DNA from 2 places in the Microbispora sp. NPDC049633 genome. Region 1 is predicted to be linked to the other one. Evidence: riboswitches for the same ligand, from Rfam matches in the RefSeq annotation. Region 1 holds a riboswitch; the other holds the start of a gene.
The links. A riboswitch is a leader RNA that binds a small molecule or an ion and turns the genes downstream of it on or off. The one in region 1 is predicted to bind glycine.

Region 1 (11,446 bases):
CGATGATGCGTTCGTGAAACCAGTCGGTCATGAAGCGATCCCCCGGCCTCCGATGCTAGTGCCGCGACCGACGGGTTTCGCCCCTCAGGAGCGGTGTCCAGGGTGGTGCCACTCCGGGCGACGCGAGGGGGCGAAGATCGGCGGGAGGGGCACCAGGCGCGTAAGAGTGGTCAGGCGAGGAAGCCGCGCAGCAGGGCCGCCGTGCCCTCCAGGTGCTCGGCCACCGCCCGCTCGGCCGCCTCGGGATCGCCGTCGAGGATCGCGGCCGCGATGGCGGCGTGCTGGGCCGCCGCGTGCTCGATGTTGGGCCGCAGCACGGGGATCGCGTTGAGCAGGTCGGTCACCCGGAGCCTGGCGTCCGCGCAGGCGGCGGCCAGCAGCGGCGAGCCGCTCAGCTCCGCGATCGCCAGGTGGAACGCGATGTCCATCCGGCGGTAGTCGGCCGGGGCCGCGTCGTTCACCCCGGCCAGCCGCGCGTCCAGCGTCTCCCGCTGCCGCGCGGTCAGCTCCGTGGTCGCGAGGACCCTGGCCGCCCCGCACTCGACGGCCATCCGGAACGTCAGCGCGTCTTCGAGGTCGTCTTCACCCATGCGGGTGACCGCCCTGCGCAGGTCGCCCTCGCGCGGGCTCGGCGGCCGGTAGACGACGAAGGCCCCGCCGTACCGGCCGCGCCGTACGTCGAGGTAGCCGGCCTCCTGCAGGGCGCGGATCGCCTCGCGCAGCGTGACCCGGCTGATGCCGAGCCGGATGGCCAGCTCGCGTTCCGGCGGCAGCTTCTCCCCGTGCGGCACGACACCGAGCTTGACGGCCTGGAGAAGGCGTTCGACGGTCTCCTCGAACGCGTTGCCCGCCCGCACCGGCCGCAGCAGCGACACCACTCCGGTGATCCCCACGGTCCCGGCGGGTACGCGCGGGCGGGAGACGGACGCCTCCGCCGGGGTGATCTCCATGCGCGTCGTCCCTCCCCCCGTCGCCGCGGGCCCCCGTTCCTCCGATCGAGGTTAAACCCCGGGAGCATTGTTGACGACGAGGGGAACATGGTGCTTGCATGCCCTCAATGGTCTGATTCCAGACTTTTGGACGGGAGGCACCGTGCTCAGCGTGGAGCGACTCCGCGATGACGTCGAAGCGGGCCGCGTGGACACGGTCCTGCTCGCGGTCACCGACATGCAGGGGCGCCTGCAGGGCAAGCGGCTGTCGGCGCGGTACTTCCTGGAGGAGGTGCTGGACCACGCCGCCGAAGGCTGCAACTACCTCCTCGCCGTGGACGTCGACATGAACACCGTGGACGGCTACACCATGTCGTCCTGGGAGCGCGGGTACGGCGACTTCGTGATGCGGCCGGACCTGTCGACGCTGCGCCGGGTGCCCTGGCACGAGGGGACCGTCCTGCTGCTCGCCGACCTGGTGTGGGAGGACGGCGCGGACGTCGTGGCCTCCCCCCGGCAGATCCTGCGCCGTCAGCTCGCCCGGCTCGCCGAACGCGGCTGGACCGCGTACGTCGGCACCGAGCTGGAGTTCGTCGTCTACGACGACAGCTACGAGCAGGCCTGGCAGCGGGGCTACCGCGACCTGACTCCGGCCAACCTCTACAACGTCGACTACTCGCTGCTCGGCACCTCCCGCATCGAGCCGCTGCTGCGGAAGATCAGGCTCGGCATGGAAGGCGCCGGGCTGTACGTCGAGTCGGCCAAGGGCGAGTGCAACCTCGGACAGCACGAGATCGCCTTCCGGTACGCCGACGCGCTGACGACCTGCGACAACCACGTGTTCTACAAGAACGGCGCCAAGGAGATCGCCGCCCAGGAGGGCAGGTCGATCACCTTCATGGCCAAGCCGAACCAGCGCGAGGGCAACTCCTGCCACATCCACATCTCGCTGCGGGACGCCGACGGCACACCGGTGATGGCGGGCGGCGAGCCGTACGGGCTGTCGGAGACCGGGCGGCGGTTCATCGCCGGTCAGCTCGCGGCGATGCGCGAGCTGACCCTGCTCTACGCGCCCAACATCAACTCCTACAAGCGGTTCGTGCCCGGGAGCTTCGCCCCCACCGCCGTCAAGTGGGGCGTGGACAACCGCACCTGCTCGCTGCGGCTGGTCGGCCACGGCCCCTCGTTGCGAATCGAGAACCGGGTGCCCGGCGGCGACGTCAACCCCTACCTCACGGTCGCCGCGATGATCGCGGCGGGGCTGCGCGGCATCGAAGCGGGGTTGGAGCTGGAGGAGCCGTTCGGCGGGAACGCCTACGACTCCGGTGCCGAGCGGGTGCCGGCCACGCTCCGCGACGCCCTGGCGCTGTGGGAGGGGTCGCCGATCGCCGAGGAGGCGTTCGGCAAGGACGTGGTCGAGCACTACGCCAACAACGCGAGGGTCGAGCTGGCCGCCTTCGACGCGGCGGTCACCGACTGGGAGCTCTATCGGGGGTTCGAACGGCTGTGAAGATAGTCAATCCGGCGACCGAGGAAGTGATCGCCGAGGTCGAGATGGCGGACGCCGCCGAGGTGGACCGCGCCGTCGAGCGCGCCCGCCGGGCGTTCCCGGCCTGGAGCGCGGTGGCTCCGGGCGAGCGCGCGCGGCTGCTGCGCCGCTTCGCGCAGGTCGTGGAGGACCACGCCGAGGAGCTGTCCCGGCTGGAGATCGCGAACGCCGGGCACACGATCGGCAACGCCCGCTGGGAGGCGGGCAACGTCCGCGACGTGCTGAACTTCTACGCGGGCGCGCCCGAGCGCGACCACGGCAGGCAGATCCCGGTCGCGGGCGGGGTGGACGTCACGTTCGCCGAGCCCCTGGGCGTGGTCGGGATCATCGTGCCGTGGAACTTCCCGATGGTCATCATGACCTGGGGGGTCGCCCCGGCCCTCGCCGCCGGCAACGCGGTGATCGTGAAGCCGGCCGAGTGGACCCCGCTGACCGCGCTGCGGCTGGCCGAGCTCGCCCTGGAGGCCGGGCTGCCCGAGGGCGTGCTGCAGGTCGTCCCGGGCGAGGGCGAGGTCGCCGGCGCCCGGCTCGTGGAGCACCCGGACGTACGGAAGATCGTCTTCACCGGCTCGACCGAGGTCGGGAAACTGATCGGCGCCAAGGCCGCCGAGCAGGTCAAGCGGGTGACGCTGGAGCTGGGCGGCAAGAGCGCCAACATCGTCTTCGCCGACGCCGACCTGGACCGGGCGGTGGAGTCGGCCCCGATGGCGGTCTTCGACAACTCCGGCCAGGACTGCTGCGCCCGCTCGCGCATCCTCGTGGAGCGTTCCGTCTACGACGGCTTCCTCACGCGGCTGGCCGAGGCGGTGCGCGCGGTCAAGGTCGGCGACCCGAACGACCCGGCGAGCCAGATGGGCCCGCTGGTCAGCGCCGAGCACCGGGAGCGCGTCGCCTCGTTCGTCACGGACGCGGAGGTGTACGCCGCCGGGTCGTGCCCGGGCGGGCCCGGCTACTGGTTCGCGCCCACCGTGCTGGCGGCGCCGGACGGTTTCGACCCCCTCGCGCCCGGTTCGGGGGCCTTCCACCGCGCGTACACCGAGGAGATCTTCGGCCCGGTGGTCTCCGTCGTCCCCTTCGACGACGAGGAGCACGCCGTGCGCGTCGCCAACCACACGGCGTACGGGCTGTCGGGGTCGATCTGGACGCGCGACGTGGGCCGGGCGCTGCGCGTGGCGCGGGCCGTCGAGGCGGGCAACCTGTCGGTCAACTCGCACTCCAGCGTCCGCTACTGGACCCCCTTCGGCGGCTTCAAGCAGTCGGGCCTCGGCCGCGAACTCGGCCCGGACGCCCTGTCCGCCTTCACCGAGACCAAGAACGTATTCATCGCCACGGAGTAGATCAATGCAGCGTTTGCAGGACCGCGTCGCCGTCATCACCGGCGGCGGCAGCGGCATCGGGCTGGCCACGGCCCACCGGTTCGCCCAGGAGGGCGCCAAGATCGTGGTGGCCGACCTCGACGAGGAGGCCGGCGCGAAGGCCGCGGGAGAGGTCGGCGGCCTGTTCGTGAAGGCCGACGTGGCGAACGAGGACGACGTGGCCCGGATGTACCGGACCGCGTTCGAGGAGTTCGGCAGCGTCGACGTCGCGTTCAACAACGCGGGCATCTCCCCGCCGGACGACGACTCGATCCTCGAGACCGGCATCGACGCCTGGCGCCGCGTGCAGGAGGTCAACCTGACCAGCGTCTACCTGTGCTGCAAGCACGTGATCCCGTACATGCGACGGCAGGGCAAGGGCTCGATCATCAACACCGCGTCGTTCGTCGCGGTCATGGGCTCGGCGACCTCGCAGATCTCCTACACTGCCTCCAAGGGCGGCGTGCTCGCGATGAGCCGCGAGCTTGGCGTCCAGTTCGCCCGCGAGGGCATCCGGGTCAACGCGCTGTGCCCGGGGCCGGTGGACACCCCGCTGCTGCGGGAACTGTTCGCCAAGGACCCCGAGCGCGCCCAGCGCCGTCTCGTCCATGTGCCGATCGGCCGGTTCGCCCGGGCCGAGGAGATCGCCGCGGCGGTCGCGTTCCTCGCCTCCGACGACGCGTCGTTCATCACCGCCTCGGAGTTCCTGGTCGACGGCGGCATCTCCGGCGCGTACGTCACTCCGCTGTAGGGGGCGGGGATGGCTCGTCCCGTGATCGGCGTGACGTGCTACGTCGAGCCGGCGAAGTTCACGGTGTGGGACATGCCGGCGGCGCTGCTGCCGTACATGTACGTCGAGCACGTCGAGCGGGCGGGCGGGCAGCCGGTCATCCTGCCGCCCGCCGGGGAGCCCGCCGAGCTGGCCGGGCGGCTGGACGGACTGATCATCGCGGGCGGGGGCGACATCGACCCCGCCCGGTACGGCTCCACCCCCGCCCCCCAGACCGGCTACGTCCGGAAATTTCGTGATGATGCCGAGTTCGGCCTGATGGCGGCGGCGCTGGAGGCCGGCCTCCCGTTCCTCGGCATCTGCCGGGGGCTGCAGGTCCTCAACGTGGCGCTCGGCGGCACCCTCCACCAGCACCTGCCCGACGTGGTCGGCCACACGGACCACTCCCCCGCCCCCGGCACGTTCGGCCGCGTCCCCGTACGGCTCTCGCCCGGGCTGGCCGAGATCTACCACGGCGAGGACCTGACGCCCGCCCACTACCACCACCAGGCGATCGACCGCCTGGCGGACGGCCTGGAGGTGACCGCCCGGTCGGACGACGGCACGATCGAGGCCGTCGAGGTCACCGGCGCGGCGTTCGCCCTGGCCGTGCAGTGGCACCCGGAGGCCGACGAGGACGGCCCCCTCTTCCACGCCCTCGTCGCCGCCGCTCGCCCTTGAGGAATCCGGGGCGACGCGCGCGTCGCCCCGGGCCGCGATTCCGCCTCGCGACAGACGCATCGGCACGGCGGCCGCACCCTGCGTGATCGCGCGGCGAACGGCCTGCGGTGCCCCGGTGAACACGGCGTTCGCCTTCGCGCACCATCACAGACGGGCCCGCCGGAAACACGCGGAGGCGCGCTCCCCGCATTCTGTAACCGATTTCATTTGATGCACGTGCATGTTCGCTCGGCATTCATCGTTATACGGAACGCAATGTCATCGACGGAACTACACACCCGGACAGGCGCCGCGAAAAACGCAATTTTGACGAATGCAGGCGTAGAGGGATATCGTCAAATTCCTGTCAATGCCGCATCGCCGGCGCGTTCAGGCTGCTTTCGCGTGCGAGGGGAACCGTGTTATACGCCGTGCTCGGACCGTTCCTGGCCATGAAGCCCTCGGGGGACGTCATCGCCGGGCTCGCCCCCAGGCACCGGCAGCTCCTGGCGCTGTTCCTGCTGAATGCCAATGTCACGGTTCATCGGGACAGGCTGATCGATCTGCTCTGGAATGGCTGTCCCACTAAATCTGCGCGCCGGAATCTTACCACCTACATCGCACAGATGCGGCGGCGGCTCTCTCCGCGGGACCCCGGCCTTTCTCCGCTCCACAGCGTGGAGGGCGGGTACCTTCTTTCCGTACCGCCGGGATCCGTGGATGCTGCAGTATTCAACGATTTCACCGCGCAGGGCAGAATCGCTCGCGACAATGGCGATTACCACAATGCCGCGCGGATGCTCGAGAACGCGCTGAGCCTGTGGCGGGGCGACGCCCTGGCCGGCATGAGGCACGTGGACGAGCTCGCCGCGTGGGCGGAGCGCCTCGACGAGGACCGGCGCGCGGCGACCGAGGACCTCTTCGACGTACGGCTGGCGCTCGGGGACCACCGTGAGATCGTCGGCGGCCTGACCCAGTGGGCGAGGCGGCACCCGTTGCGCGAACGGCCGCACCGGCAGCTCATGCTGGCGCTGCACCGGTCGGGCCGCACCCACGACGCCTCGGCGTCCTACCAGCGGCTGCGCCGGACCCTGGTCGACCGCCTCGGCACCGAACCGTCCCCCGACACCCAGGCTCTCCACCAGCGGATCGTCACCGACGACCCTTCCTCCACCCCGGCACGCGTCCGCGCGGGTCATCGCCCGCCCCGCGACCCCGACCACGGAATGTGACGGGTAGCCGACCTTCACTCTTCAGGAGGCGGAGTCCGGCGAGCCGGTGCTCGTCTGGCTCGCCGTCGGCTATCACGACGCCTACCGGCCTTCCTGACCTCGATGACGCCGACTCGGTGGCGCCGCCGGCGCGGGCCGGGAAGTCAGGGCGTCCGGCAGGTTACGGGGGTGGCGGCGAACCACTAGGCTGGGCAGCGCACCAGTGATCCCGTGCGGGAGAGCGTCCTGGCATCCGGTCAGGGCCCCTGAAGGAGCAAGCCCTCCCCGCGAACCTCTCAAGGCAAAGGACCGTACGGGCCAGGTGACCTCTGGAAAGAAGGCCGGCAGGCCTCGCCGAAGGTGAAAGTCCGGCAAAGATCGGACGAAGCTCTCAGGCGCCGATGACAGAGGGGGAGGATGCCCGATAGTTCAACGCTGCATCCGTCCTTTCCGAGGTGGGCATGTCCCGATCCACCCCGCTCCGCGGGGTCCACGAAAGCCTGGGCGCGACCCTGACCGATTTCGCGGGCTGGCAGATGCCCCTGCGCTACGGCAGCGAGTCGGCCGAGCACAACGCGGTGCGCACGGCCGCCGGGCTGTTCGACCTGTCCCACATGGGCGAGATCTTCGTCGTCGGGGCGCAGGCGGGCGAGGCCCTCGACCACGCCCTCGTGGGGCACCTCAGCGTCCTCGCGCCCGGCCGCGCCCGCTACACGATGATCGTGAACGAGACCGGCGGCATCCTCGACGACCTCATCGTCTACCGGCTCGACGAAGACCAGTACATGGTCGTCGCCAACGCCTCCAACTACGCCCTCGTCGCGCGTGAGCTCGCCGACCGGGTCCGGGGATACGACGCGCGGGTGACCGACCGGTCGGACGAGTACGCGCTGGTCGCCGTGCAGGGACCGCGCAGCACCGAGATCCTGGCCCCGCTGACCGACGCCGACCTCGACGAGCTCAAGTACTACGCCATCCTCCCCGGCGTCGTCGCGGGCACGCCCGTCCTGATCGCGCGCACCGGCTACACCGGCGAGGACGGCTTCGAGCTGTTCGTGCCGAACGAGCACGCCGTGCCGCTGTGGAACGCCCTCACCGAGGCGGGCAGGGACGCCGGGCTCGTCCCCGCCGGGCTGTCGGCCCGCGACACGCTGCGTCTGGAAGCCGGCATGCCGCTGTACGGCAACGAGCTGAGCGCGGCGATCACGCCGTTCGAGGCGGGCCTCGGCCGGGTCGTCCGCTTCGACAAGCCCGGCGACTTCGTGGGCAAGGCCGCCCTCGAGCGGGTCGCGGCGAACGACACCACCCGGCGCCTGGTCGGGCTTGTGGCGCGCGGCCGCCGCGTCCCCCGCCACGGCTACCCCGTCACCCGGGACGGCGCCGTCGTCGGCGAGGTGACCAGCGGCGCCCCGTCGCAGTCCCTCGGCCGCCCGATCGCCATGGCGTACGTCGACGAGGACGCCCTGGAAAAGGGCGGTCTGACCGTGGACATCCGGGGCAGCCAAGAACCGGTCGACGTCGTCGATCTGCCTTTCTACAGGAGGAGCAAGTGAGCACCATTCCGGACGACCTGAGCTACACCAAGGAACACGAGTGGGTGGCCGGGATCGAGGACGGCCTCACCGTGACGGTGGGCATCACGGCGTACGCGGCCGAGCAGCTCGGCGACGTGGTCTACGTGGAGGTGCACCCGGAGGTCGGCGCCACGGTCGCGGCCGGCGACGCGGTCGGCGAGGTGGAGTCCACCAAGTCCGTGAGCGACATCTTCGCGCCGGTGAGCGGTGAGATCGTCGAGATCAACGCCGCCGTCGCGGACACCCCCGGGCTCGTCAACTCCGACCCGTACGGCGAGGGCTGGCTGTTCCGCGTGCGCGTGGAGGAGGAGCCGGATGACCTGCTGTCGGCCGCGGAGTACACCGCGCTGACCTCCGGCGAGTCCTGACCGGCGGTTGAGAGGCGACGGTCAATGGCGATCAGCGTCTTCGACCTGTTCAAGGTGGGGATCGGGCCGTCCAGCTCGCACACGGGCGGCCCGATGGCGGCGGCGCACAAGTTCGTCCGCGGGCTGCACGAGGACGGGCTGCTGGAGAAGGTCACCCGGGTCGAGGCCATCCTGTACGGCTCGCTCGGGCTGACCGGCAAGGGCCACGGCAGCGACAAGGCGGTCCTGCTGGGCCTGTCCGGCGACAAGCCCGAGCTGGTCGACGTCGACACCGTCGACGAACGGCTCGCGGCGATGCGGTCGAGCGGCACGGTCACGTTGTACGGCGTGCACGAGATCCCGTTCGTGGTCGGCGAGCACCTCGTCTTCGAGCGCAAGCTGTCGCTCCCCCACCACCCGAACGGCATGCGGTTCACGGCGTACGCCGACGACACGGTGCTGCGCGAGAAGGTGTACTACTCGGTCGGCGGCGGTTTCGTGGTGGACGAGAACGCCACCGGCGCCGACCGGATCAAGCCCGACGACACGGTGCTGCCGTACTCCTTCACGACCGCGCACGAGCTGCTCGCGCACTGCGCGGAGACCGGCCTGTCGATCTCCGGCCTCATGATGGAGAACGAGAAGGCCTTCGGCCGTACGGAGGAGGAGATCCGGGCCCGCCTGCTGCACCTGTGGGCGGTCATGGCCGAGTGCGTACGGCGCGGCACCAGCCGCGAGGGCGTCCTGCCGGGCGGCCTCAAGGTGCGCCGCCGGGCCCACCAGCTGTACCGGCGGCTGCAGGGCGAGGCCGACGGGACCGACCCGCTGCGGGCGATGGACTGGGTCACGCTGTTCGCGCTGGCCGTCAACGAGGAGAACGCCGCGGGCGGCCGGATCGTCACCGCGCCGACCAACGGCGCCGCCGGCATCGTCCCGGCCGTCCTGTCCTACTACATGCGCTTCCTTCCGGGCGCCGACGAGGACGGCGTCGTCCGTTTCCTGCTCACCGCGGGCGCGATCGGCGTGCTGTTCAAGGAGAACGCCTCCATCTCCGGTGCGGAGGTGGGCTGCCAGGGCGAGGTCGGATCGGCCTGCTCGATGGCCGCGGCGGGCCTCACCGAGGCGCTCGGCGGGACGCCGGAGCAGGTCGAGAACGCCGCCGAGATCGGCATCGAGCACAACCTCGGCCTGACCTGCGACCCGATCGGCGGGCTCGTCCAGATCCCGTGCATCGAGCGCAACGCGGTCGCCTCGATCAAGGCGATCGCCGCGGCCCGCATCGCGCTGCGCGGCGACGGGCGCCACTTCGTGTCGCTGGACAAGGCCATCAAGACGATGCGCGACACCGGCAGGGACATGCTCGACAAGTACAAGGAGACCTCGCGCGGCGGCCTCGCCGTCAACGTCATCGAGTGCTGACCCGGCGTAGGCGGGCCGTGGCGTCTCTCGATGTGACGCGCGTGCGGCTCACCAATATCGTGGTGGCTTCCCGGCGATGAGGAGGGCCGTCACGTGAGGTGGCGCGAGGCGCTGCGCCCGCATCGGGCGTTCCTGGTCGTGCTGGCGGCGGGTGTCGCGCTGCGCGCGCTCGCCGTGCTCGGCTACCGGCCCGCGCTGTGGTTCTGGGCCGACTCCTTCGCCTACCTCAGCTCGGCCCTCGACCTGCGGCCGCTGCCCTCTCGGCCGTCCGGCTACTCGCTGTTCCTGGCGGCGTTGAGCCCGCTGCACAGCATCACCGCCGTCGTGGTCGTCCAGCACCTGCTCGGCCTCGGCATGGCCGTGTGCGTGTACGCGCTGCTGCGTCGCCGCACCCGGCTGCCGGGCTGGGGCGCGGCGCTGGCGGCGGCTCCGGTGCTGCTCGACGTCCACCAGATCCAGCTCGAACACCTCGTCATGGCGGACCTGCTGTTCACCGCGCTGATCGTGGCCGCCGTGACGATCCTGCTGTGGCGTCCCAGGCCCGGCGCGTGGTCGGTCGTCGCCGCGCTGCTGCTGCTCGGGCTGGCGACGATCACCCGCACCCTCGGGCTGCCCCTGATCGCGCTGGCACTGCTGCCGGTGCTGCTGGCCCGGCGCTGGCGGACCGCGCTCGCCGGGCTCGCCGCCGCGTCCGCCGTGCTCGGCGGGTACGCCGTCTGGTTCCACGACGCCCACGGGTCGTACGGGATGGGCGGCAGCAGCACCTGGCTGTGGTCGCGGACGATGACCTTCGCCGACTGCGCGGTCATGAAGCCGCCGGAGGAACTGGCGGTGCTGTGCCCGTCGGGGCCCCGGCTCGCCGCGCCCGCCTACATCTGGGACGCCGACTCCCCCATCCAGCGGGTGAAGAAGGACAAGGAGCGCCTGGCGGGCGAGTTCGCCTCGCTGGCGATCCGCAGCCAGCCCCTCGACTTCCTGACGACCGGTCTGCACGACGCCATGTGGGCGTTCGAATGGGACCGGAAGGTCTACCCCGCACCGGGCACGCAGAGCGCGTACGTGTTCCCCGCCTCGGTGAAGCCGTTCACCGACAAGGTGGCCTCCTCGGGCCGTACGGCGCCCGAGCTGACCACCGCCTACCAGGGCGGCTCCGGGGACACCGACGTGGTCGAACCGTTCGCGGGGTGGCTGCGCGCCTACCAGGAACAGGGCTTCCTGCGCGGGCCGCTGCTGGCGGCGATCCTGCTGGCCGGCCTCGCCGGGCTGGTTGCGCGGCGGTGGACGGCGCTGCTGCCCTGGACCGCGGCGGCGGTCCTGCTCCTGCTGCCGCCCCTGATCGCCGCCTTCGACCACCGCTACGTGGTGCCCGTGGTGCCGCTCGCCTGCCTGGCCGCCGGCCTCGCCCTCGGCTCCGGCGCGACCCGCGCGCCGTGGCGATCAGAGGGACGGTCGGAGGAGCGCTCGCAGAGGCGTGCCCGGGGACGGTCAGCGGCGGCGGACGTGCAGGCGGACGACCGCAAGCGCGTCGTCTCGACCGACCGCGCGGCGAACGCGTGAGATCGCCGACTCGTCCAGCCGCCTGATCACCTGCCGCAAGTCGGCGGACCGCTGGAGCGACACCGACACCCGCAGC
Region 2 (11,446 bases), on a different contig from region 1:
GCTGTCGCTCAGCCAGATCGACGCCCGGATCCCGGAGGCCAAGCTGCTCAAGCGGACCGTCCCGACGCCCTGGGCCCACAAGGGCGCGGTGATGCGCTCGGTCGTCGAGGCGGCCGAGGGCCACCGCCTCGACACCACCGACGGCGTCCGCGTCGTGGAGGACGACGGCAGCTGGGCGCTCGTCCTGCCCGACCCCGCCGAGGCCGTCACCCACCTGTGGGCCGAGGGCCACGACATGGACACCGCCCAGGCCCTCCTGGAACGCTGGGCCCACGTCGTCGAACAAGCGGCCGGAGCTAGATGACATTGAACCGCCGCTGGCTGTAGCGTTGGTCAGTCCGCGCCCAGTCGCGGTCTTGACCTTTGTGCCTGATCAGCGTAAGTTGCGGCATTCGCAGTTTGAGCTAGTCCTAGAGCAAGTCGTGAGAGAGGCCGAGCCGTTCGATGCCCAGCGTCTACTGCACGCAGTGCGGTCATGCCAACCCCGAGGATGCCCGTTTCTGTTCACGATGTGGTTCGCCGCTGAGCGCTCCCGCGCCCGTCGCGGCCGACACGACCTCGACGATCTCGCTCGAGGCGCTCGAGGCGGAGACGGGCCAGACGCTTCTGCCGGACAGGGCGGCGGTCGAGCAGCTGCCTCCCGGCACGGCTCTCCTGGTGGTCATGCGGGGCCCGAACGCCGGCAGCCGGTTTCTGCTCGACAGCGACCTCACTACGGCGGGTCGCCACCCGGAAAGCGACATTTTCCTGGACGATGTGACCGTGTCCAGAAGGCACGTGGAGTTCTACCGGCGTGGGGGCCAGTTCACCGTTCGTGACGTGGGCAGCCTCAACGGCACCTACGTCAACCGGGAGCGCATCGAGGAGTCGCCGCTGCAGGGCGGGGACGAGGTGCAGATCGGCAAGTTCCGGCTGGTGTTCCTCACGCGTGGTCCCGGAGGGCTGTGATCGCTGAGGAGGAGGAGTCATGAGCGCGCAGGCCGTACGGGCGTTCATGAGCATCGGGGAGGTGCTCGCCCTGCTGCAGGGCGAGTTCCCGGACGTGACCGTCTCCAAGATCCGGTTTCTGGAGGGTGAGGGGCTGATCGAGCCCCAGCGGAGCCCGTCGGGGTACCGCAAGTTCACCTACAACGACGTCGAGCGCCTGCGGTACATCCTGCGGGCGCAGCGCGACCAGTACCTGCCGCTGCGGGTCATCAAGGACCAGCTGGACGAGCAGGCGGCCCGTCCGCACGCCGTCGTCTCCGACGGCGTCCCGCCCGTGCGTCTCAGCCGGGAGGAGCTCATCGAGGCCGCGGGCATCGACGAGGAGACCCTGGCCGAGATGGAGAGCTTCGGCCTGGTCGCCGCCGTGGCGCGCCGGTACGACGGGGAGGCGCTGGAGATCGCGCGCAGCGTGGGGGCGCTGTCGCGGTTCGGCCTGCGGGCGCGGCACCTGAGAGCGGTCCGGGCGGCGGTGGAGCGGGAGGCCGGCCTGATCGAGCAGGCGGTGGCCCCGCTGCTGCGGCGTAAGGCGCCGGGGGCGATCGCGGAGGCGGACGAGACCGCGCGGGAGATCTCCGGACTTCTCCAGGAAGTGCACAATGCGTTACTGCGTGGGAGTGTTCGCGGCGTTCTGGGGCGGTGACCGGCACATCCGCTCCTCCGTGGGTGTTACGTTGAATGCCTGGTGATATGCCGCGACGCTTGAGACGGAGCCGCCCGTGTTGCAGATGGAGGTCGTGGGGGTTCGCGTTGAGATGCCCACCAACCAGCCGATCGTGCTCCTGAAGGAGACGAGCGGCGATCGGTACCTTCCGATCTGGATAGGCATGACCGAGGCGACCGCTATCGCGCTGGCCCAGGCGGAGGAGCCGCCGCCCCGGCCGCTGACCCACGACTTGTTCCGTGACGTGATTGAGGCCTTGGGGGTGCGGTTGCGCACCGTCAACATCGTCGCGCTCCGCGATGGAATCTTCTTCGCCGACCTGGTCTTCTCCAACGGCGTGGAGGTCAGCGCCCGTCCTTCGGACTCGATCGCGCTGGCGTTGCGTACGGGTGCGACGATCTACGCGAGTGAGGACGTGATCCAGGAGGCGGGCGTGAGCATGCCCGACGACCAGGAAGACGAAGTGGAGAAGTTCCGCGAGTTCCTGGACAAAATCACGCCGGAAGACTTCGGCAGGGCGGGCTGACGTGCCGGACGATTTCGGGAGATTACGCTTCACGACGCGCCGGACGGGGTCGTTGACTGACGATGGCCCCGGTCCTACGGTGCAAGGGAAACCACGGTTGTAATTCACGAACCCCCAGATCAGACCGTGGGATGAGAGAAAGCCGGAGGTCCGCAGTGGCGGTCAGCAGCGGCGAGGGTAAGTCGGCCGGCCAGCACGACCCGGTTCGGCAGGCGGCGCGCGAGCGCGCCGGCGAACAGGGTCTGCTGTTCGACGAGCAGCCGACGGCGCTGCCCCAGGGCATCGGATACCGCGGGCCGACGGCGTGCGCGGCGGCCGGGATCACGTACCGTCAGCTCGACTACTGGGCCCGGACCGAACTGGTGCTCCCGACGATAAGGGCCGCCCAGGGATCCGGGTCCCAGCGACTGTACAGCTTCCGCGACATCCTCGTCCTGAAGGTCGTCAAACGTCTTCTCGACACAGGGGTCTCCCTCCAGCAGATACGCACCGCCGTACGGCATCTGCGCGACCGCGGCGTCAACGACCTGGCCCAGATCACCTTGATGAGCGACGGCGTGAGCGTCTACGAGTGCACGAGCGCGGACGAGGTGATCGACCTGCTGCAGGGCGGTCAGGGCGTGTTCGGCATCGCGCTCGGCCGGGTCTGGCGCGAGGTCGAGGGATCGCTGGCCGAGCTTCCGGGTGAGCGCGCGGAGCCCGCCTCGGATGCGGAGGGGGACCATCCCGCGGACGAGCTGGCCCGCCGGAGAAAGGCCCGCAGGACCGGCTGAGCGCACGCCCCGGCGATCGCGCGGGAGGCGGCGAGGCCGGGGGTCGTGGCTCGAACGGTGTCAGGCGCGCACGGCGGGGCTGACCGGAGGAAGGTCGAACTCGTCGTTGCGCATGCGCAGCAGGGCGACGGAGACGCCGGCGAAACCCATGGCCGTGACCAGCAGGCCGACGCCCGACGCGACGTGACCGGGCATGAACGGGTGGGTGAACCCGCCCGCCGCGAGGAGGATGCCCGCCCAGGCCGGTGCCGCGCCGCTGCGCCACAGCGCCAGGCCGAGCAGGAGCAGGCCGACGACGATCCCCAGGATGAACAGCAGGCCCGCCACCAGCTGCACGGGGTCCGTCCTCCATCGCTTTCCGGATCTCCGCCGTGACGGCCGCGGGTTTACGGGGCTGAGGATGTAATGGACACCCATGCCGAGCATGGGGAGCGGGGCGACGACGGCGAGCAGCGTCCGCCAAAGCCGCGTACGTCCCGCAGCGGCTTTCGGGGGGGCGGTGGTGGAGCGGGCACCGGTGTCCGGTCGCATGATGGTCCTCCGGAATCTGAGAGCCGTCCGATCGAGTCCGAGGATGAGCGCGGGCGACTCCCGCCGTCGTGGGGACGGCCTCCCGGTTCCGGCCCTGGTGCTCACGCCGATCTGGGAGCACGCTCCTTTGGCCGCGGGAGCGGCGTGACCCGATGATGAGCCCATGACAGTCAGGCGGGCCGGTCCGGTCGCGGTGCTCGCCTCACGGCCGTGTTCCTGCTGACCCTGCCGCTGATCCCGGCCGCGGCCAGCGTGGCCATCCTGCGCCACGGCCTGTACGACATCGAGCTGATCGTCAACCGGTCGCTGGTGTACGGGACGCTCACGCTCGGCGTCGTTCTCGCCTACCTGGGCATCGTCGCGGGCCTGCCCGCGCTGGCGCAGAACCGGCTGTCGGCCACGCCTCTCATCGCGACCGGGGCCGTCGCCCTCGCCTTGGCACCTGCCCGCTCCGCCGTCCAGTGCGCTGTCGACCGCGTCATGTACGGCCGGCGGCGCGACCCCGCGGCGGCCGCCGCCCAGGTCGGCCTGCGGCTCGGCACCGGCCTCGACGGCGGTCGCCGACCGGGCCGAGGCGATCGTCCGTGCCCGCCGTGCGGGTCTCGCCGCCGACTTCGCGCAAGGTGCGAGTCGGGGCGATCCGGGGTAGCCGGTAGAGTGGAAGACGGCCGACGACCTCGTGCGGGAGAGACCTCTGGACGTTCAGGGGCGCCGAAGGAGCAAACCTCCCCGGAATCTCTCAGGCATCCGTACCGCACGGACGAGGCGACTCTGAAAAGCAGGCCCGCCGGCCAGGCGGCGCCTCACCGAAGGGGAAAGCCGGGCTCGACGGCCCGGTGAAGCTCTCAGGTCCGATGACAGAGGGGGAGACCGCTTTACGACCGGCCGCGCCACCCAGGGCGGCGGGCGGTCGCCGCAGGTCTCGACCCCGTCCAGGAGGCCCCTGTCATGACCGATCGGTCCATGCTCCGCGATCTTTCCGCTCCGCCGTTCGCGACCCGTCACATCGGCCCCTCGGAGGCCGGCCGCGCCCGGATGCTCGAGGCCGTCGGCTACGAGTCGGTGGCCGACCTGGTCGCCGTGGCCGTGCCCGAGGCGATCCGCACGCGCGGTCCGCTGAAACTGCCCGAGGCGGTGGGGGAGGCCGAGGCCCTGGCCGAACTGCGCGCCCTCGCGGGCCGCAACCGGGTGCTGACCCCGATGATCGGCCTCGGCTACCACGACACGATCACGCCGGGCGTCGTCCTGCGCAACGTGCTGGAGAACCCGGGCTGGTACACGGCGTACACGCCGTACCAGCCGGAGATCTCGCAGGGGCGGCTGGAGGCGCTGCTGAACTTCCAGACGGTCGTGTCCGACCTCACCGGTCTCGACGTCGCCGGTGCCTCTCTGCTGGACGAGGCGACCGCCGCGGCCGAGGCGATGACCCTGGCCCGGCGGGCGAGCAAGGCCAAGACCGACGTGTTCGTGGTGGACGCCGACGCGCTGCCGCAGACCAAGGCCGTGCTGGCGACCCGCGCCGAGCCGCTCGGCATCACGCTGGTGGAGTCCGACCTCACCGGTGAGCTGCCCGAGTGCTTCGGGGTCCTCGTGCAGTATCCGGGCGCGAGCGGCCGGGTGGCGTCCTTCCGCGCGGTCGCCGAGCGGGCTCACGCCCAGGGGGCGCAGCTCGTGGCCGCGGCCGACCTGCTGGCGCTGGCCCTGCTGGAGTCCCCCGGGGAGCAGGGCGCCGACATCGCCGTCGGCTCCTCCCAGCGCTTCGGGGTCCCGCTGGGCTATGGCGGCCCCCACGCGGCCTACATGGCGGTCCGCGAGGGCCTGCAGCGGCAGATGCCGGGCCGTCTGGTCGGCGTCTCGGTGGACGCCGACGGCCGCACGGCCTACCGGCTCGCCCTGCAGACCCGCGAGCAGCACATCCGGCGCGAGAAGGCCACCAGCAACATCTGCACCGCGCAGGTCCTGCTCGCGGTCATGGCGTCCATGTACGCCGTCTACCACGGCCCGGACGGCCTGAAGAGGATCGCCCAGCGGGCGCACCGGCACGCCGCCGTGCTCGCCGCCGGGCTGCGCGAGGGCGGCGTGGAGGTCGTCCACGACGAGTTCTTCGACACCGTGCTCGCCCGTGTGCCCGGGCGGGCCGCCCAGGTCGTGGCCGCCGCCGCCGAGCGGGGCGTGAACCTGCGCCTCGCGGACGAGGACCACGTCGGCGTCGCCTGCGACGAGAAGACCACCACCGGTCACCTGAGGGCCGTGTGGGAGGCGTTCGGTGTCGGGCAGGTCGTGGTGGAGGACCTCGACCGGGTGACGCCCGACGCCGTCCCCGCGGGTCTGCAGCGGACCTCGGACTTCCTCACCCACCCGGTGTTCCACGCCTACCGGTCCGAGACGGCCATGCTGCGCTACCTGCGGCGCCTGCAGGACAAGGACATCGCGCTCGACCGCTCGATGATCCCGCTGGGCTCGTGCACGATGAAGCTCAACGCGACCACCGAGATGGAGCCCGTCACCTGGCCGGAGTTCGCCTCCATCCACCCGTTCGCGCCCGCCGAACAGGCCGAGGGGTACGCCGAGCTGATCGCGACCCTGGAGGGCTGGCTGGCCGAGGTCACCGGCTACGACCGGGTGTCGATCCAGCCGAACGCGGGCTCCCAGGGCGAGTTCGCCGGGCTGCTGGCGATCAGGTCCTACCACCGCTCCAGGGGCGAGGACGGCCGTGACGTATGCCTCATCCCGTCCTCCGCGCACGGCACCAACGCCGCGAGCGCGGTCATGGCGGGCATGCGGGTGGTCGTGGTGGCATGTGACGAGAACGGCAACGTCGACCTCGCCGACCTCGCCGTCAAGATCGACAAGCACCGCGACGCGCTCGCCGCGATCATGGTGACCTACCCGTCCACGCACGGCGTGTACGAGGAGACGATCGTCGAGATCTGCGAGCGGGTGCACGAGGCCGGCGGGCAGGTCTACGTGGACGGGGCCAACCTCAACGCGCTGGTGGGCCTGGCCAAGCTGGGCGAGTTCGGCGCGGACGTCTCCCACCTGAACCTGCACAAGACCTTCTGCATCCCGCATGGCGGCGGCGGGCCCGGCGTCGGCCCCGTGGCCGTCAAGGCCCACCTCGCCGAGCACCTCCCGGCGCACGTGTCGGCCGCGCCGTACGGCTCGGCGGGCATCCTGCCGATCTCCTGGGCGTACGTCAGGATGATGGGCGGCGACGGGCTGCGGCAGGCCACCGAGCAGGCGATCCTCTCGGCCAACTACCTCGCCCGGCGGCTGGCGCCGCACTACCCGGTGCTGTACACCGGCAGGGACGGCCTGGTCGCCCACGAGTGCATCGTCGACCTGCGCCAGATCACCAAGGAGACCGGCGTCACGGTGGACGACGTGGCCAAGCGCCTCATCGACTACGGCTTCCACGCGCCGACCATGTCGTTCCCCGTCGCCGGAACGCTCATGATCGAGCCGACGGAGAGCGAGGACCTGGCCGAGCTCGACCGGTTCGCCGACGCGATGATCGCCATCCGGGGCGAGATCGCCAAGGTGGCTTCGGGCGAGTTCGACAAGACCGACAACCCGCTGCGCAACGCCCCGCACACGGCCGAGTGCCTCACCGCCGACGAGTGGGCCCACCCGTACTCGCGGGCGGTCGCGGCCTACCCCGTGCCCGGCCTGCGGGACGACAAGTACTGGTCGCCGGTGCGCCGGATCGACCAGGCGTACGGCGACCGCAACCTCGTCTGCTCCTGCCCGCCCCTCGAGGCGTACGAGGACTGATCAGTTGAGTATGTCGGCCCCGCCCGGCGGCCGGTCTCGTTAAGATCGCGGTGATCGTTCCTCATCACCTGCGACCATGCGAGGCCCCTGTATGACGGCCATCGAATCCGGGCGGCGGTCCGACCGGCTCGACCACGCGCGCCGGCTCGCCGAGGGCGGCGACCTCGACGGCGCGGCCGCGATCTTCGCGGAGCTCGCCGCGGACGAGGCCGCGCCGGACCGCGGCGAGGCCGGCGAGGGACTGTCCGTCGTGGTCGAGCGCATGGCCGAGCGGCTGCTGGAGGACGGCGAGCCCGAGCGGGCCGCCGACGTCCTGCTGGAGGCGCTGTCGGTCAGCGTGGTGGCCGACCCGGCGCGCCTGCGGGTGCTGCTCGGCATGGCCCATCTGGAGATGGCGTGCGCGCAGTTCGCCGGGGCCGTGGAGGACAGCCGCCAGGAGGGGGCCGACGCCGCCACCGGCGCGCTAGCGATCGAACTGCTGGCCCGTACGCTGCCGCTGCGCGGCCGCGACGGCGACGCGGAGACCGTGTGGCGCTACGGCCTCGACCACCCCGATACGGCGCTCGCCGAGCAGGTGCGGCTGCGCCTCGGGCGGGACGTGCGCCCCGCGATGGAAGGTGTCGTGGAGGCCTGACCCGCCGGGCAGGGCTCAGCGCTGGTTGCGGCGGCCGAGGGCGTAGGCGACGTTGACCGCGATGATCCCGCCCCAGGCGAGGATCATGCCGGGAAGGTGGCCGGCGGCCCCCGCGATCGTGGTCAGGGGGATGCCGATGCCCAGCGATCCCAGGGCCACCGCGACCCCGTTGTCCTTCTGCTTGGGCTGGTTTCCCGGCGGCTGCCGGCTGAGGTGGGCCGCCACCTCGTTACGCACCCGCGCGGCGATCTCCACGTCGAGCTTGTCGAGGAACGAGTCGACCAGCGCGTCCTCGTACTCCGGGCCGAGGTCGCGGCGGGCCGCCATGACGGCGCGCAGGTCCTCGCGGGTCGAGGGCGCCGCAGGCGGCGGGGGGACGGGGCGCCCGGTCGCGGGCGGCGGCTGCGATGCGATGTCCGGCACCCTGACATTCTGTCCCCTTCCTCGGGGCCTGCCATCCTCCGATCGGAGGGTCGCCTCCTCCTGCTCCGGTCGGACCCGCTACCGTCACCGCCATGGAGATCGAGACCCCGCACGGCCGCGCCCTGGCCGAGGTGGACGAGGCGCCCGATCCCCGGCTGCTGCTGGTCCTGACCCACGGGTCCGGGGGAGGTGTGGACGCGCCCGACCTGCTCGCCGTACGTGACGCGGTGCTCGCCGCGGGGGGCACGGTCGCCCGGGTGGTCCAGCCGTTCCGGCTGCGCGGCGCGCGGGCGCCCGGGCCGGTGGTCAAGCAGGACGAGGCGTGGCTGTCGATCGTCGCCGCGATCCGGGAGCGCCATCCGGGCCTGCCGTTCGTCCAGGGCGGGCGGAGCAACGGCGCGCGGGTCGCCTGCCGCACCGCGCGCGCCGCCGGGGCCGAGGCGGTGGTGGCGCTCGCGTTCCCGCTGCACCCGCCGGGGAAGCCGGAACGCTCACGGGCGGAAGAACTGCGGCAGGCGGGGACCCCCGTGCTCGTGGTCAACGGGGATCGGGATCCGTTCGGCGTGCCGGACGAGAAGGACGCCGCACGTCTCGTGGTCCTCCCGGGGGAGGGACACGAGTTCAAGAAGGACCCCGCCCGGGTGGGCGAGGTGGTGGCGCAGTGGCTGCTGCCGCCTAGGCGGCGCTGATGGCCATGTCGGTGGGGCGGTGCGGGGCGATGACGCCGCCGTCCGGCAGCAGTTCGCCGGTGTCCTCGAACAGCACGACACCGTTGCAGAGCAGACTCCAGCCCTGCTCGGGGTGACACGCTATCGTGCGGGCGGCTTCTCGGTCCTTCGCGTCCGCGGTGGGACAGGCCGGTTCATGAGGGCACATCGCCGGGGCTCCGTGTCTTTTCGTTCGTTCGCTCGTTTTGTCTTGCGGGCGTCCCGCGGGTGCCGTCACGAGTGTCCTCGTTCAGGGTGCGAGGCGCTCGGTATGACGAACACCACACTGGACTACACCAGTTTGCGGCTCGGCCGCATCCGTACGACATAGTCCGTTCGGAGCATTTCCGCCGGTCGGGCTGGGGACCCGGCCGCACCCCGAGCAGGCTCGCGCGCACTGATGTGACCTAGTACACAAGAATGCCCCATTGCAGGCAACGGTCCGGCCTCGACACGCCGACGGCACGGTAACCGGAAGATCACGGATTTCGGTCGCCGGGCGGAACCGATGCGGACGGCCCGGAAATCCGGTGCCTCAGCCGCCCAGGCCGGTGATCAGCGCGTCGAGGCCGTGCTCGAAGTCGCGCTCGCCCTCGGCGGTGCGCGCGTCGCGCACCTCGGCGTCCGGGTCGGCCCACCCCGACTGCTGGACCTCCACGGCCACGCTGCCGAACACGTAGGCCCGTAGCGCGCGGACCGCTCCGGCCGGGTCGCCGATCCCCGACTCGCGCAGCTGCTCGGTCTGCTCCCTGATCGCGATGAGGGCCGACCCCTTCGGGGGCTTGGTCAGGGCCAGCGACAGCACCCCCGGGTGTTCCAGCAGCGCGGCGCGGCTCGCGCGGGCCCAGGCGCGTGCCCTGTCCTGCCAGGTGGCCGCGCCGGCCGCATCGACCTCCACGGTCGTCACGTGCTCGGCGAGGGCGTCCATCAGCGCCTCCTTGCCCCGTGGCAGGTGATGGTAGATGGCCATGGCCTCCACCTGGAGGGCGTCGCCGAGCCTGCGCATGGTCAGCCGGCGCAGACCCTGGCCGTCGGCGATGTGCAGGGCGGCGTCGATGATCCGCTCCCGGGACAGGGGGACGGGCGGTCGCTTGGCGGGCATGGCGATCATGCTGCCACATCTCGCCTTACTTCGTAAAGGGCGGCGCACCCTGCGGCACGGACCTTCGTGCGGAGCGCGTACGCTACCGCTTGCGACGTGAGTTCGATGCGCGAGCCGATACGAAGGGGCTGACGATGGCGTTTTTCCGTCCGCGGGTGAGCCGGGAGGCGGAGGTCCGCTACCACGCGGATCTGGAGACCCGGAAGAACTTCGACCACGTGCTGGACAAGCTCCGGGCGGCGCAGCGGCGGTTCCAGGAGGCGAAGGCGGCGGGCGTGCCGCTCCCCGAGCTCCGTGAGGCGGCTCTGGGCCTCGACACGGCGCTGACCGAGGCGCTGCGCGCGGCCGAGGCGGGACAGCGTGCCACGTACGGCGTGAAGTCCTACGACAGCAGGATCGCCCGGCGCAAGGCGAGGGCCACCCCCGACGGCGCGTTGTGGACCGACGAGGTGAACCGGCTGCGCACGCTGCGCGAGGCGCACCGCCTCAGCGGCATCCCGCGGGTGCCCCGTGCCGGCAAGACGGGCGACCCCGCCCGCCTGACCCCGCGCGACGTGCGCAAGGGCCTGGCCTCCGCAGGTCGCTGAGCCTGCCCGGCGGCACCGCACGCCGGCGCGACGACGGTGATCGCGGCTCCTGACACGGGAGCCGCGAAGGTCTGGCTCGCGGACCTGTCCGCGCAGTACGGGCGGCCGCTGCCGCTGATGGTCGCGGGCCACCTGTTCGGCATCAGCATCGGCCGCGGCGACGACCTGGTGATGGACCTGTGGCGCCTGCTGGACGGCCCGGACTCCGGCGGGGCGTTCCAGCGGCTCTACGCCACCTTCCTGGAACTCGCGACGGTCGAGCGGAGACGGCCCGCCACGCGGCAGGAGCGAGGCGCAGAGCACGGGTAGCGCGGGCGGGGAGGCCGGCGAGCAGCGGTCCGGCGCCCCCGCCGACGGCGAGGGCCGGGGCGCCCGGTCCTCGCTGGGGACCTTCCTGCGCAGGCTCCGGGGCGGACGGCGGGACGATCAGCCGGTGGCGTGAAAGCCGTACGGCCCGCGCCCCCCTCACGGGGACGCGGGCCGTACTCGTGTCCGGGTCCAGGTCTCAGCCGGTCCAGGTCTCAGCTGGCCCAGGTCTCAGCTGGCCCAGTCGAGCAACGGGCGGGTGTTGCTCGGGTGGCGCAGCTTGGACAGCGACTCCTTCTCGAGCTGGCGGATCCGCTCCCGGGTCAGGCCCAGGTGCTTGCCGATCTCGTCCAGCGTGTGCGGCTTGCCGTCGGCCAGTCCGAAGCGCAGGCTCATGATCTTGGCCTCACGCGGCGACAGGTTGCTCAGCACGCC

Region 2: another riboswitch for glycine. It lies ahead of gcvP (aminomethyl-transferring glycine dehydrogenase); the one in region 1 lies ahead of gcvT (glycine cleavage system aminomethyltransferase GcvT).

Annotation. Positions count from the first base shown of each region.
Region 1 covers NZ_JBFAOO010000060.1:23,343-34,788, forward strand. The annotation lists gene AB0J39_RS17875 (hypothetical protein) at 1-31, opposite strand, end outside; gene AB0J39_RS17880 (FCD domain-containing protein) at 171-950, opposite strand; gene AB0J39_RS17885 (glutamine synthetase family protein) at 1,102-2,439, shown strand; gene AB0J39_RS17890 (aldehyde dehydrogenase family protein) at 2,484-3,815, shown strand; gene AB0J39_RS17895 (3-oxoacyl-ACP reductase) at 3,820-4,584, shown strand; gene AB0J39_RS17900 (gamma-glutamyl-gamma-aminobutyrate hydrolase family protein) at 4,594-5,283, shown strand; gene AB0J39_RS17905 (AfsR/SARP family transcriptional regulator) at 5,715-6,494, shown strand; glycine riboswitch at 6,698-6,795, shown strand; gene gcvT (glycine cleavage system aminomethyltransferase GcvT) at 6,935-8,026, shown strand; gene gcvH (glycine cleavage system protein GcvH) at 8,023-8,415, shown strand; gene AB0J39_RS17920 (L-serine ammonia-lyase) at 8,440-9,813, shown strand; gene AB0J39_RS17925 (hypothetical protein) at 9,907-11,370, shown strand; gene AB0J39_RS17930 (hypothetical protein) at 11,299-11,446, opposite strand, start outside.
Region 2 covers NZ_JBFAOO010000132.1:3,952-15,397, forward strand. The annotation lists gene AB0J39_RS27555 (mannose-1-phosphate guanyltransferase) at 1-304, shown strand, start outside; gene AB0J39_RS27560 (FHA domain-containing protein) at 445-948, shown strand; gene AB0J39_RS27565 (MerR family transcriptional regulator) at 968-1,627, shown strand; gene AB0J39_RS27570 (bifunctional nuclease family protein) at 1,704-2,174, shown strand; gene AB0J39_RS27575 (MerR family transcriptional regulator) at 2,330-2,947, shown strand; gene AB0J39_RS27580 (hypothetical protein) at 3,008-3,283, opposite strand; gene AB0J39_RS27585 (hypothetical protein) at 3,649-3,804, opposite strand; glycine riboswitch at 4,151-4,243, shown strand; gene gcvP (aminomethyl-transferring glycine dehydrogenase) at 4,427-7,252, shown strand; gene AB0J39_RS27595 (hypothetical protein) at 7,344-7,886, shown strand; gene AB0J39_RS27600 (hypothetical protein) at 7,902-8,309, opposite strand; gene AB0J39_RS27605 (alpha/beta family hydrolase) at 8,402-8,998, shown strand; gene AB0J39_RS27610 (DUF5999 family protein) at 8,985-9,185, opposite strand; gene AB0J39_RS27615 (TetR/AcrR family transcriptional regulator C-terminal domain-containing protein) at 9,552-10,118, opposite strand; gene AB0J39_RS27620 (hypothetical protein) at 10,253-10,705, shown strand; gene AB0J39_RS27625 (hypothetical protein) at 10,742-11,014, shown strand; gene AB0J39_RS27630 (RNA polymerase sigma factor) at 11,243-11,446, opposite strand, start outside.